DNA from 4 places in the Agrobacterium sp. 5Ca50 genome. Region 3 is predicted to be linked to each of the others. Evidence: predicted binding sites of a transcription regulator. Region 3 holds the regulator's gene; each other region holds the start of a gene.
The links. Region 3 encodes LexA, which represses DNA repair genes until DNA is damaged. Its sites were predicted from a motif close to TGTTCNNNNTGTGTTCNG; they were not measured.
Positions count from the first base shown of each region.

Region 1: the regulator LexA is predicted to act here: its motif matches at 1,308-1,325, upstream of radA (DNA repair protein RadA).
Region 2: the regulator LexA is predicted to act here: its motif matches at 1,652-1,669, upstream of ACZ5FM_RS02430 (energy-coupling factor ABC transporter ATP-binding protein).
Region 4: the regulator LexA is predicted to act here: its motif matches at 1,926-1,943, upstream of ACZ5FM_RS27175 (ImuA family protein).

Region 1 covers NZ_AP026438.1:825,927-829,062, forward strand. Annotated here, with positions in the region: gene radA (DNA repair protein RadA) at 1-1,277, opposite strand, end outside; gene alr (alanine racemase) at 1,392-2,558, opposite strand; gene ACZ5FM_RS03985 (AraC family transcriptional regulator) at 2,686-3,136, shown strand, end outside.
Region 2 covers NZ_AP026438.1:513,143-516,278, forward strand. Annotated here, with positions in the region: gene ACZ5FM_RS02420 (biotin transporter BioY) at 1-237, opposite strand, end outside; gene ACZ5FM_RS02425 (CbiQ family ECF transporter T component) at 242-874, opposite strand; gene ACZ5FM_RS02430 (energy-coupling factor ABC transporter ATP-binding protein) at 871-1,551, opposite strand; gene ACZ5FM_RS02435 (winged helix-turn-helix domain-containing protein) at 1,706-2,899, shown strand; gene ribB (3,4-dihydroxy-2-butanone-4-phosphate synthase) at 2,932-3,136, opposite strand, start outside.
Region 3 covers NZ_AP026438.1:1,280,363-1,283,498, forward strand. Annotated here, with positions in the region: gene ACZ5FM_RS06070 (ComEC/Rec2 family competence protein) at 1-1,443, shown strand, start outside; gene lexA (transcriptional repressor LexA) at 1,548-2,276, opposite strand; gene ACZ5FM_RS06080 (ATP-binding protein) at 2,727-3,136, shown strand, end outside.
Region 4 covers NZ_AP026441.1:94,570-97,705, reverse strand. Annotated here, with positions in the region: gene ACZ5FM_RS27180 (NAD(P)(+) transhydrogenase (Re/Si-specific) subunit beta) at 1-1,270, shown strand, start outside; gene ACZ5FM_RS27175 (ImuA family protein) at 2,004-2,771, shown strand; gene ACZ5FM_RS27170 (Y-family DNA polymerase) at 2,692-3,136, shown strand, end outside.

The sequences.
Region 1 (3,136 bases), 450 kb from region 3:
GGAAGCAGTGCCTGGGTAAAGCCCAGTTTTTCCGCTTCCTTTAACCGCTGCACCGTGTGCGAAACGGGTCTTACCGCTCCTGACAGGCTGACTTCGCCGAAATAAACACAATCGGCCGGAAGGGCAAGACCGGCAAGCGACGAAACCAGTGCGGAAGCCACAGCCATGTCGGCGGCCGGTTCCGAGATGCGGTAACCGCCAGCGACATTCAGGTACACATCGTGCTGACCAAGTCGCACCCCGCAATGGGCTTCCAGCACCGCCAATATCATCGCAAGGCGTGACGAATCCCAACCGACTACGGCGCGGCGCGGGGTGCCGAGAGACGTGGCTGCCACCAGCGCCTGCACTTCAACCAGCACAGGGCGGGTGCCTTCCATGCCGGCAAAAACCGCAGCGCCCGGGGCTTTTGCGTTGCGTTCACCCAGAAAAAGCTCAGATGGATTGGAAACTTCCCGCAGTCCCTTGTCGGACATTTCGAACACGCCGATTTCATCCGTCGGTCCGAAACGGTTCTTCACCGTCCGCAAGATCCGGTAGTGGTGACCGCGGTCGCCTTCAAAATAAAGCACCGCATCCACCATGTGTTCAACAACACGCGGACCGGCAATCTGGCCTTCCTTGGTCACATGGCCAACAAGCACCATGGCGGCACCGGTCTGTTTGGCAAAACGGATCATCGCCTGTACGCCGGTACGCACTTGGGTGACTGTACCGGGTGCCGAATCGGCCGTGTCGCTCCACAGGGTTTGGATAGAATCGATAATCACCAGATCCGGGCGCTTGCCTTCGGAAATGGTTGCCAGAATATCTTCGACATTTGTTTCTGCCGCCAGCAGCACGTCGGTTTGTGCCGCGCCCAGACGCTGCGCACGCAGACGAACCTGTGCCACGGCCTCTTCACCCGAGACATAAATAATACGCTGGCCGCGTCGCGACAGGGCTGCGGCGGCCTGCATCAGCAGCGTCGATTTGCCGATACCGGGATCGCCACCGATCAACACTGCCGAGCCACGGACGAAACCGCCACCGGTTGCGCGGTCCAACTCGTCCATGCCGGTTGCAATGCGCGGCGCTTCTTCCGATTCCCCTGATAGTGCAGTCAAAGCGACCGGACGACCTTTCTTGGGTGTTTTGCCCGGCCCTGAGCCGATGCCACCCATCAGGTCATCTTCAATGATGGTGTTCCACTCACCGCAACCTTCACACTTGCCAACCCAGCGGGTGTGCACCGTGCCACAGTTCTGGCACACGAATTGGGTTTTGGTCTTGGCCATGCGGTTGTGGCTCCCGGCAGTATCTTGAATGAGAACAAATAAAGAACTTAATGCCGGGATAAACGCCTGCCGTCGGCTTTGCAAGCCTGTTGTTTAAAGGCGGTGCGGTTTTAATTATTCGCCGTCGAACAAATACTGCCGCTCATAACGCAGACCAAGGCCGGTCAGCATTTCATAGCCGATGGTTCCTGCCGCACGCGCGACCTCATCCACCGGTACATTGGGGCCGAACAGTTCAATGTAATCTCCAGCGCGCACGGCATTTTCGGGCACATCGGTGACATCGAAAATGGTGAGGTCCATGGTCACGCGACCGGCAACCGGGACCCGGTGGCCGTTGATGAAACCATAGGCGCCGCCATAACCCATTTCCCTCAAAGGAATGCCGGAACCGGAAAGCGAACGCTGATAACCGTCGGCATAACCGACTGATGCTATGGCAAGGCGGCTGGCGCGCTTGAGCAGGAAAGTGCCACCGTAGCTGACGGTCTGTCCTTCACCGGCTTCACGCACCTGAATGATGCGCGCTTCCGCCTTGGCGACCGGGCGCATCGGATTATCCACGTCATTGACGGCTTCGCCGCCGTAAAGCGCGATGCCGGGACGGGTCAGATCGAAGTGATAGTCTGGACCCAAAAATATTCCAGCAGAAGCTGAAAGGCTTGATTCGACACCTTCGAAAGCAGCGCTAACCTTACGGAATGATTCAAGCTGTGCCTTGTTCATGGCGGAAGTGGGCGTGTCCGCCGATGCGAGGTGCGATAGCACGAGAACCGGGTCGAAGCTGGCTGGCCGCGAGATATCGTCAGCCAGAAACAGCGCCTCATCCAGCGGCAATCCAAGACGGTTGAAGCCGGTATCGACATGAAGGGCGAAGGGATGATCACCCCGTTCGGCAAGCGTCGACATCCAAAAAGCCAACTGCTCTTCCGACGCGACGACAGGCACAAGATCATTGTTGAAGAAATGCGCTTCCTGTCCTGGCCAGATGCCTGACAGCACGAAGATACGTGCTTCCGGAGCGTGCGGACGCAGTGTCACGCCTTCGGCAACGGTTGCCACGAAAAAGTCCCGCGCCCCGGCATGGTACAGCGTGGTGCCGCAATCTTCGATACCCATGCCATAGGCGTCAGCCTTGACCACGGCGGCGGTCCGCGCCTTGCCGGAGCGTTTTTTCATGTCGCGCCAGTTATCCGCCAGTGCACCGAGATCAACAGTCAGCCGCAGCGGCGCATGCTCGAATTCGTCATAATCGGAAAGGCTATCGTCGAAATCGGTCATGCTGTCTCGCAATGCTGCTCAAAAACTATTTGAGCCAAAGCCTATCACTTTTGTTCAAGACGGTAATGACGGATTGCTTTATTCTTTCACTATGCACAGCGTTTCGCAGAAACAGGCCCTTGACGATATGCCGCTTGCCACGACGGAAACCACGCGTTTCTGGCGCGACAGGCGGTTCCGGCATATGGAGTGCCTGAGCGCGACTTTCCTGACGCATGAATATTCCCCGCACGCGCATGAGACCTTCAGCATTGGCGCCATCGAATCCGGCTCGCAGATATCGACGATCAATGGCACCCGAGAGCAGACTGGTCCCGGCAATCTTTACCTGATCAATCCCGGCCAGATCCATGATGGTGCACCGGGAGGTGAAGGTTATCGCTACCGGATGATCTATCCCGACATGGAGTTGTTGCAGGAGGTGATTGAGGACGTGACGGGCAGGGCGTTTCATGGCACGCCGTCTTTCCCGCGCTTTTTGCCAAAAGACCCGCAAATGGCTGCCGCGTTCCAGATTGCCCATCAGCGACTCGAGCAGAAGTCCGGTGCGCTGGAGGCCGATGAAGGTATGTTCAGCG
Region 2 (3,136 bases), 770 kb from region 3:
CGACAGACCTCCGCGACCGCCCGATAGCACCGGCAGGCCGATGGCGGCAATCAGGATCGTCAACAACACGGCCAGCGTGCCACGTTTTGCGCCAAGCACGACACCGGCCAGCATCACACCGAGAGACTGCGCCGTAATTGGAACGGGGATAATGGCGACCGGAATTGGCGGCAGCAATCCAAGCGCAATGATGATCGCTGAAAACAACGCAATAAGAACGAGGTCACGGGTCTTCATGGGTTTAGTCTCCCCTCAAAATATCAGGAGATGAGGTTTGGCCTCTGAAACCGCGCGCGTCAATGGCGTCGGCAATCGCATCCGCATCCTTTAACGTCATAATAATCAGCGGAACAAGGATTGTGTGCAATTTCGCCCGTATCCCGCGTGCCCGATGGGCGTCCTGCAACAACTCGTAGCGGTGAACGACCTCTGGTACGAAACGAATAACCAGCCCAACCGCAAGGCCGATGTCAGCAGCCTTGGCCAGTCCCAGTTTTTCCAGCGGACGAATGGCAAGCGTGATTTCGTCCATGAACTGCGAGATACTGACACTTGCCGTTATCGCGGTTGCCAAGAGCGTGAGCGCAGTTAGACGAAAAAGGGCAATGGTGGCTTCCAGCGGTGAGGCAAACACGAAGCTAAACAAGGCGATTACCGTAATCGTCAGCATGACCGGCCGCAGCCGCGATAGGGTTTCTTTCAAGCCCAGATGTGCCTGCCACAACACGCCACCACCGACCATTAGCCCGACGGCTAAGAGAAAGGGATCGCGCGTCATGAAAAGTGCAATGCTGAACAGGGCAAGCGAAATCAGTTTGATGCGTGGCGACAAACGGTAAAGCCAGCCGGTTCCCTCAACGTGCAGGCTTCTCATGACAAGGCCAATTCGCGGTAGAGGCTGATGGCATTAGCAGGTGACGTATCGGCATGCAGACTACCCTGATTGAATACCAGCACACGATCGAAAGTTTCCAGCAGGGCAAGATCATGGGTGATGACAATCAAGTCCTGCTCCAGCCCAGCCATTGTTTTTTCCACAAGCGCACGGTTCTTCAGATCAAGCTGGTTGGTCGGTTCATCCATGATCAGGATTTGTGGGCCGGTTATGGTCAATGCGGCCAGAGCCACCAGCTGCAACTCGCCACCGGAAATCTCATGAGCGCGACGGTTTGCCAGATGTTCGATGCCAAGACGTTGCAAAACGGCTTCAACTGCGGCATCCAATGCCGCCTTGCTCAGTCCGCGGTTTTTCAATCCGAAAGCAATGTCATCGCGAATAACGGGCAGAATGATCTGGTTTTGCGGGTTCTGGAAGATAAAGCCGACCTGCCGCAAAACGGCGACATCATCCTTGACGGTGTCGAGCCCGTTGACCGTGACGGTGCCGCTTGTTGGTTTGGTCAATCCGTTGATCATGCGAGCAAAGGTGGTTTTGCCGGAACCATTCAACCCGATAATACCGATACGGTGTTCTTTCAGCGTCAGGCTCAGAGGGTGAAGGGCAGTGCGGTTTTCAAACCGTGCGCCCGCCTGGTTAAAGCAGATGTCCAACCGCCACGTCTCCTGAAATACGATCATTCTTGTTCAAGCTTACGCGGAACGTGTGGAGCATCTGAACGGACCTGTAAAGGGTTCAGCAGGGGTGATGATTAAGAACAAAAAAAGAACATTGATTTTCAGATTTTATCGCACTAACGTTTCGACCATGGCGATTGAGATTGAAAATCAGATGGCACGACGGTTGTTTCTGGCAAAGCAGGGGCTTTGTGCCGCGCCTGCACGTGCCATGGACAAACAGGGCCTGTTGCAGCTTGTCGATAATATCGGCTTCGTTCAGGTGGACAGTATCGCCACCGTCGAGCGCGCCCACCATCAGATCATCTTTTCACGCAACCGCACCTACAAACCCAAGCATCTGACCGAACTTCTGGAAAAGGATCGGTTGCTTTTTGAGCATTGGACGCATGATGCCTCCATTCTGCCGTCTCGATTTTTTCCCTATTGGAAACACCGTTTCCGCCGCCGCGAACCGGGTATGATTGAGCGCTGGACCAGATGGCAGGGCGAGGGGTTCCGTCAGGCTGTTGACGAAACCTACGCACGGATTGTGGAGAACGGTCCGGTCATGTCACGTGACGTGAAGGCCGAGGATCATAAGTCGGGCGGTTGGTGGAACTGGCATCCTTCCAAAACTGCCTTGGAATTTCTGTGGCATACCGGCAAGCTGTCGATTTCTGGCCGGGTGAACTTCCAGAAGGTTTATGATCTGACGGAACGGGTATTACACCCTGATCACCACGAATCGGATGTCGATCATGATGCGTTTCTTGACTGGGCCTGCCGCGAGGCACTCAAACGGCTTGGTTTTGCAACCTCGGGCGAAATCGCTGCCTTCTGGGATATCGTGACACCGCAGGAAGCTAAGGCCTGGGTTGACAGCCACCGCAATGAATTGACCGATGTGATCCTTGCGTCAGCTGATGGTAAAAAACTGCGTGCCTGTGTCGCCTTCCGCGACATTGAGGATGATTTGCAGGCAGTGCCTGAGCCGCCAAGTGGCATTCGTGTCCTCAGCCCTTTCGACCCGTTGCTACGCGACCGCGCTCGGGCGGAACGACTGTTTGGCTTTTTCTACCGTATCGAAGTGTTCGTACCCGAAGCCAAACGGCAATACGGTTATTACGTGTTTCCGTTGCTGGAAAAGGACCAGATGATCGGCCGCATCGATATGAAGGCGGATCGCAAGCGCGGAACGTTGGACGTAAAGCGCTTGTGGCTGGAGCCGGGTGTACGCGGTTCTGCCGGGCGTTTTGACAAGCTGGATGCCGAGCTGAAACGGCTGGCACGATTTACCGGTGTCGAGAGCGTCAATTATCTGGAGGGCTGGAAAGGGAACTGATCCCCTTTCACCGGTAATCTAAAACTCTGCAATCAGCAGATTTCGGTCTCTGAGATATTGATACCAAAACCCTCAAGGCCAACATAGTGACGCTCGCGGCTAGCCAAGAGCTTGATCGAACTAATGCCGAGGTCTTTAAGGATTTGTGCGCCTAGACCAATTTCCAGCCACTCATGTTCGCGTGAACGAGCCTGTGCATGATCCTCGTCAATGGCTGTCTTTTTGCGGTTGCGGCTT
Region 3 (3,136 bases):
ATGACGCTCGCCTATTACCTGATTTCAGGGTTTGCAGTGTCCGCCGAACGGGCCTGGCTGATGATGTCGATCATGCTGATCGCCGTGCTGTTTGACCGTCCCTCGATCAGCCTCAGAAATGTTGCCATTTCCGCCATCATTATTATCTGCGTTTCGCCGTCAGAGGTCATGGGGCCAAGTTTCCAGATGTCCTTTGCCGCAACCATTGCGCTGGTCGCCGCGTATGGTTTCTGGACACGGCGGCGCGCCGCACAAGACAGCGCAACCTTCCGGCCAAGTAATATGCCGATCGCCCTCAAGGGTGCTTCCATCCTTGGCAGCTTCTGCGCCGGTATTGTCGTGACCTCGCTGATTGGCGGAGTCTCCACGGCCATCTATTCGATGGAGCATTTTCACCGTGTCACCACCTATGGACTAGCGGCAAATCTCGCCGCCATGCCGGTGATGTCTTTCATCGTCATGCCCTCTGCCTTGATCGCCATGCTGCTGATGCCCTTCGGGCTGGACGGGCCGTTTCTGACCGTCATGGGTTACGGCATGGCGATGACAATTGATATTGCCACCTATGTGGCCTCATGGGGAGGCGATGCCGGAGTCGGACGACAACATCAATGGTTTCTGGGCGCCGGAACGCTTGGCCTATTGGCGCTGACACTGTTTCGCACCCGACTGGCTTGGGTAAGTGCTGTGTTCCTGCTGGCAGGCCTTGTGCTGTTTGTGCTGTCACGGCAACAGGACAATCCCGATCTGGTGGTTTTTGAGGACGGGAAACTGATGGCACTGGTTGGCGAGGATCAGGTTGCCAGCACCAGCCAACGCCCATCCGGCTTTATCTATGACCAATGGGCGCGGGCTTTGTTCTTACCTGACAAATATATTCGGCCAAACATGCTGCAGGAACTGCCAGCCCCAGAACCATCGCCTGACGATGCCAATGACAGAACGACAGGCAATGCCGATGCCGCACCACCACGATCACGACGGCCGATGCTGGACGAACACACCATTCAGACTGAAAGGCAGGCGATGTCTGCCGCCGTTACAAACGCATCTGATGCCTTTACCTGCCGTCGCGACAGCTGGTGTATCGCCAGATCAGCGAAGGGGCAGGTGGTGATTTCCGTGCTGGATAACAGATATCTTGGTCTCGCCTGCGACATCGGTTCTGTGGTTATCACCACGCGTCCCACATCATTTGAAACCTGCCGCTCCGGCGCCTTTTTGCTCAGTGCCCAGACATTGCGGCGCACCGGATCGCTGGAGATCACATTTTCAACTGAGGCTACAACCGCCGCAAATCAGGATTTGCCGATAGAGAGGATGACGGCTGCCATTTATGGTTCCTACCGTCCATGGACCATGCATCGTTATTATAACTGGCGCAGCAGGACATTTGAAACGGCAGTACCGCCGCATGTCTCGCAACTGCTGGACCGTCACTAGACTAACGTAAGCTGAAGGCTAGTTTTGTCGGGCGTTTTCCGACGACAGTAGCGATGACGCGCTGGCGCGTCATCTGGCAGTGATATGGGTCTGATGATGACCGCTTAGTGGTATCTGCGGATCAGGCCAACCAGCTTGCCCTGGATCTTGACGCGGTCAGGTCCAAAGATGCGGGTTTCATAGGCCGGGTTTGCCGCCTCAAGCGCAATAGATGCACCCTTGCGACGAAAACGCTTCAAGGTCGCTTCTTCATCATCGACCAGCGCCACGATGATGTCACCGGGATTGGCGGTCTTGGCGTTGCGGATGATGACCGTGTCGCCGTCAAAGATGCCAGCATCGATCATCGAGTCACCGCGCACTTCCAGTGCGTAATGTTCACCAGAACCCAGCATGTCAGCCGGCACGGACACATCATGTGTGTTGTTCTGGATGGCGGAGATCGGCACACCGGCCGCGATCCGTCCCATCATCGGCACCGATACCGAGCTGCCGCCATCATTGGCGCTGACAGGCGCGGGGGTCGGAGCAGGGGCGACAACCGGTTTTGGTTTGCCAAGGCTGCCTTCGATCACACTTGGTGAGAAGCCACGCTGTGGTTTGAGGCTTGGCGAATAGGCTTCAGGAAGTTTGATGACTTCCAGTGCGCGAGCCCGGTTTGGCAGGCGGCGAATGAAGCCACGTTCTTCAAGCGCTGTGATCAACCGGTGAATGCCGGATTTGGACGCGAGATCAAGCGCATCCTTCATCTCATCAAATGAGGGAGGAACACCGGATTCCTTCATTCTTTCGTGAATGAAAAGAAGCAGTTCCTGCTGTTTGCGTGTGAGCATGAAGTCGCACCCCAACCGTTGATGAAAATCGAAACAAATGCAGAACATACACTATATGTTCCATATGTGTTCCGCAAGGCTTTAATATTTCGTAATCGCCGCGCCGGTGAATTTTCTTTCAAAACAGCCAAGACGTGTAATCGCTGCCTATCGTTCTGTTTTTAAAAAGATTTTACCTTAATTCGGGGCAAAACGACCAGTCAGAAACTGAGGCTCGCAACACCGCCCGATAGCCGGCCAACCGGCACCACTATCAATCTGATATCGTAAGGCGCTGTGATTCGGTTCGTTTGATTCTCTCCACCAGATTGGGTTGGCAGCGCATATTCCCTGTGCATTTTTACCTTCACGAGGAAGCATTGCGTTGAAATCTCTGTTATGGGGAGGGTTCGCTGCTCGTTCGGAGTCGGCATTCAACATCAATTTTTGACAGTATAAGGTTTTAGGGCATTGCAGGTCGGCATCGACATGGGAACGCTATCGGGTGGGCAGGCTGCCAAACTCGACATTGAGGAATTGCTCGCCACGCGTCTGCTGGTGCAAGGCAATTCCGGTTCCGGAAAGTCGCATCTGCTGCGCAGGCTACTTGAACAATCCGCCCCCTGGGTTCAGCAGGTCATTATTGACCCTGAAGGGGACTTTGTGACGCTGGCCGACAAGTTCGGCCATATCGTTGTGGATGGCGAGCGCACAGAAGGTGAGTTGGCCGGTATTGCCAACCGTATTCGCCAGCACCGCGTATCCTGCGTCCTGACGCTTGAAGGTCTTGATGTCGAACAGCAGATGCGGGCCGCAGCTGCATTCCTCAACGGCATGTTCGATGCCGACCGCGAATATTGGTATCCGGTGCTGGTGGTGGT
Region 4 (3,136 bases), on a different replicon from region 3:
GTTCATCATCGTTCTGATGATCGCCGGTGGCGCGGTCATGGGGTATTACGTCGCTGCCCGCGTGCAGATGACGGACATGCCGCAGCTTGTCGCGGCGCTGCATTCCTTCGTCGGTCTGGCCGCCGTGTTCATCGGCTATAATGCCGAACTGGAACTCGGCACGGTTCTAGCCCTGAAGGGCGCAGGCGGTGATCTTTCGACACTGGCGGGCTTTGCCGATAAGCTGGCACACAAGGATCTGGTGGAAATCGCCATCCTCAAGGTCGAGGTTTTCCTTGGCGTGTTCATCGGCGCCGTGACCTTCACCGGTTCGGTCATCGCCTTCGGCAAGCTTGCCGGCAAGGTCGATGGCAAGGCGAAGAAACTGCCCGGCGGCCACTTCCTCAATGCAGGCGCGGCCATCGCTTCGCTGATCCTCATGGTGATGTTCTTCAACGGTGCCGGCATCTGGACGCTGGTCCTGATGACGCTTCTCGCCTTCTTCATAGGCTATCACCTGATCATGGGCATCGGCGGCGCCGACATGCCGGTGGTCGTGTCGATGCTGAACAGCTATTCGGGCTGGGCTGCCGCCGCTATCGGTTTCTCGCTCGGCAACGATCTTTTGATCGTCACCGGCGCGCTGGTCGGCTCTTCGGGTGCGATCCTCTCCTACATCATGTGCAAGGCGATGAACCGCTCCTTCGTCTCTGTCATCCTCGGCGGTTTCGGCGGCACGACGGGTCCGGCGATGGAAATCGAAGGCGAGCAGATCGCCATCGATGCTGAAGGTGTCGCCAACGCCCTGAACGAAGCCGACAGCGTCATCATCGTGCCCGGCTACGGCATGGCGGTGGCCCAGGCGCAGCAGGTCGTCTCGGAGCTCACGCGCAAGCTGAGGGCCGCCGGCAAGCAGGTGCGTTTTGCCATCCACCCGGTCGCCGGCCGTCTGCCGGGCCATATGAACGTGCTGCTGGCGGAAGCCAAGGTGCCTTATGACATCGTCATGGAGATGGATGAGATCAACGACGATTTCCCCAATACCGACGTTGTTATCGTCATCGGCTCCAACGATATCGTCAATCCAGCCGCCGAAGAGGACCCGAACTCGCCGATCGCTGGCATGCCGGTTCTGCAGGTGTGGAAGGCAAAGCAGGTCTTCGTATCGAAGCGTGGCCAGGGCACCGGCTATTCCGGCATCGAGAACCCGCTATTCTACAAGGACAATACGCGCATGTTCTATGGCGATGCGAGAAACAGCCTCGACCGGCTGTTGACGGCAATTGAGTAGATTGGGGACGCCAAGCCTTGGGGGGACCCGATGCCCCGGAGGAGGCATGCCCCAAGCTAAATTCGTTCGGGAGATTTTGTGGGCTCGCCGCACAGGTTGAAATCGAAGCTGGTGAGATCTCACTAGTCGTACGTCCCAGTGAATAGGGCAGGGAATGGTGCCTTACGCAAAGCTTTGTGAGATCGAACGGATGGGAGAATGCTGTCAGTATCAGTACGTCTAGCCGGAGCTTCCATCTGCCGGAAGGAAGCAGGCGGGCGAAAAGGCCGGGCCGATAGGTGGTGTAGCGATTGAAAATCACGGGTCGGCCATCGCGTGAATTGTCATCTCAGTTGGCTTCCCGCGATCATGGACGCTTTTCTCAGCCGTTGGCATTGGCCTTGTCTTGGATTTTCGCGCATCGAGCGAGCAGTTCCTTCGGTATCACGAAGGAGCGGTTTGGATCTCGGAGGCTTCGTCATGCCACCAGTTCAACAGAAAAACCTTAAGGACATTGTGACGATCTACATGTTGTCCCCGCTATCCACCGGGCAGCGCCGGAAGGGTCAAAATTTCTTTGTTGTCGCTACGCAGCTGATTCTCATGCAGATTCTCTAATTTGTAGTGTTTGGAATAGCCTTTAAGCAAATTCGCTGCCTTGACTCTTTTCTTGCGCAGGAACAAAAACAGAACATCTACACTTGCACGACATGATGTCGGCCTGCCAACACGACCTTGAAGGGAGCCGTGAACGATGACTGCTGCCCGCGCCCCAAGGGTGTCAGACGGTGTGATTGCTGATCTGCGTGAGCGCATCGCGTCGCTCGAAACCACGACGGAGAAAAAAGCCGGCTGCCTGTCTTTTGGCCTGCCCGAAATGGATGCTGCCCTGCCGGGCGGCGGCTTGGCTTATGGTGCGCTTCATGAGTTTGCCGGAGGTGGATCGGGGACTGTCGATGGTGCGGCCGCTGCTCTTTTCGTGGCGGGCATCGCGGCACGCACGAAGGGACCGATCGTCTGGTGCCTGACACGACCGGATCTGTTTTTCCCGGCGCTGGCGCAGGTCGACCTGCATGCCGATCGGGTGATCTTTGTCGAGTCCGACAAGGAGGAGGACGTGCTTGCCAATATGGAGGAGGGGCTTTCCTTCGGAGGCCTCGGCGCCGTTGTCGGTGAACTCGTCCGTTTGCCGATGGTCGGCTCGCGCCGACTGCAGCTCGCGGCCGAGCGTACCGGCACGATGGCACTGGCTGTTCGCCGCTGGAGGCGACAGACGGAAGCCAGTGATTTCGGGCAGCCGACGGCCTCGACCACCCGGTGGAGGGTGAGCGTGATGCCGTCGGACGAACTGCCGGTTCCAGGTGTTGGCAGGCCGCGTTGGTTTGTGGAGTTGATGCGCGTGAAAGCGGGTGAGTGTGCTGAGTTTCTCGTGAGGGCGTGTGATGACAAGGGTCGTCTCGATCTATCTACCCGATCTGCCGACCGATCGCATTCGCCGCGACGATCCGGCTATTCCGCCTGAACAGGCCATCGCCGTGATTGCCAGAAGCGGCTCGAAACGCTGGGTGTCGGCCGCCGATGCGGCTGCAAAAAGGGCAGGGGTTCGTGTCGGCATGTCGGCAGCCAAAGCGCAGGCGCTATTTCGCGGACTGATGATGGTCGATGCAGATTTGAGTACGGACGCCGCGGCGCTGGAGCGGATCACGCTTTGGGCTTTGACGCTCTATTCCCCGATCGTCGCAGTCGACGGTGCAGATGGGATTGTCATGGACACCGAGGGTGCCGATCACTTGCAGGGTGGTGAACTGCCGATGGTGACGAAGATCGCAAACCAGTTCATGGCAAAAAAGCTGACAGCCCGGGTGGCCGTCGCCGATAGCTGGGGTG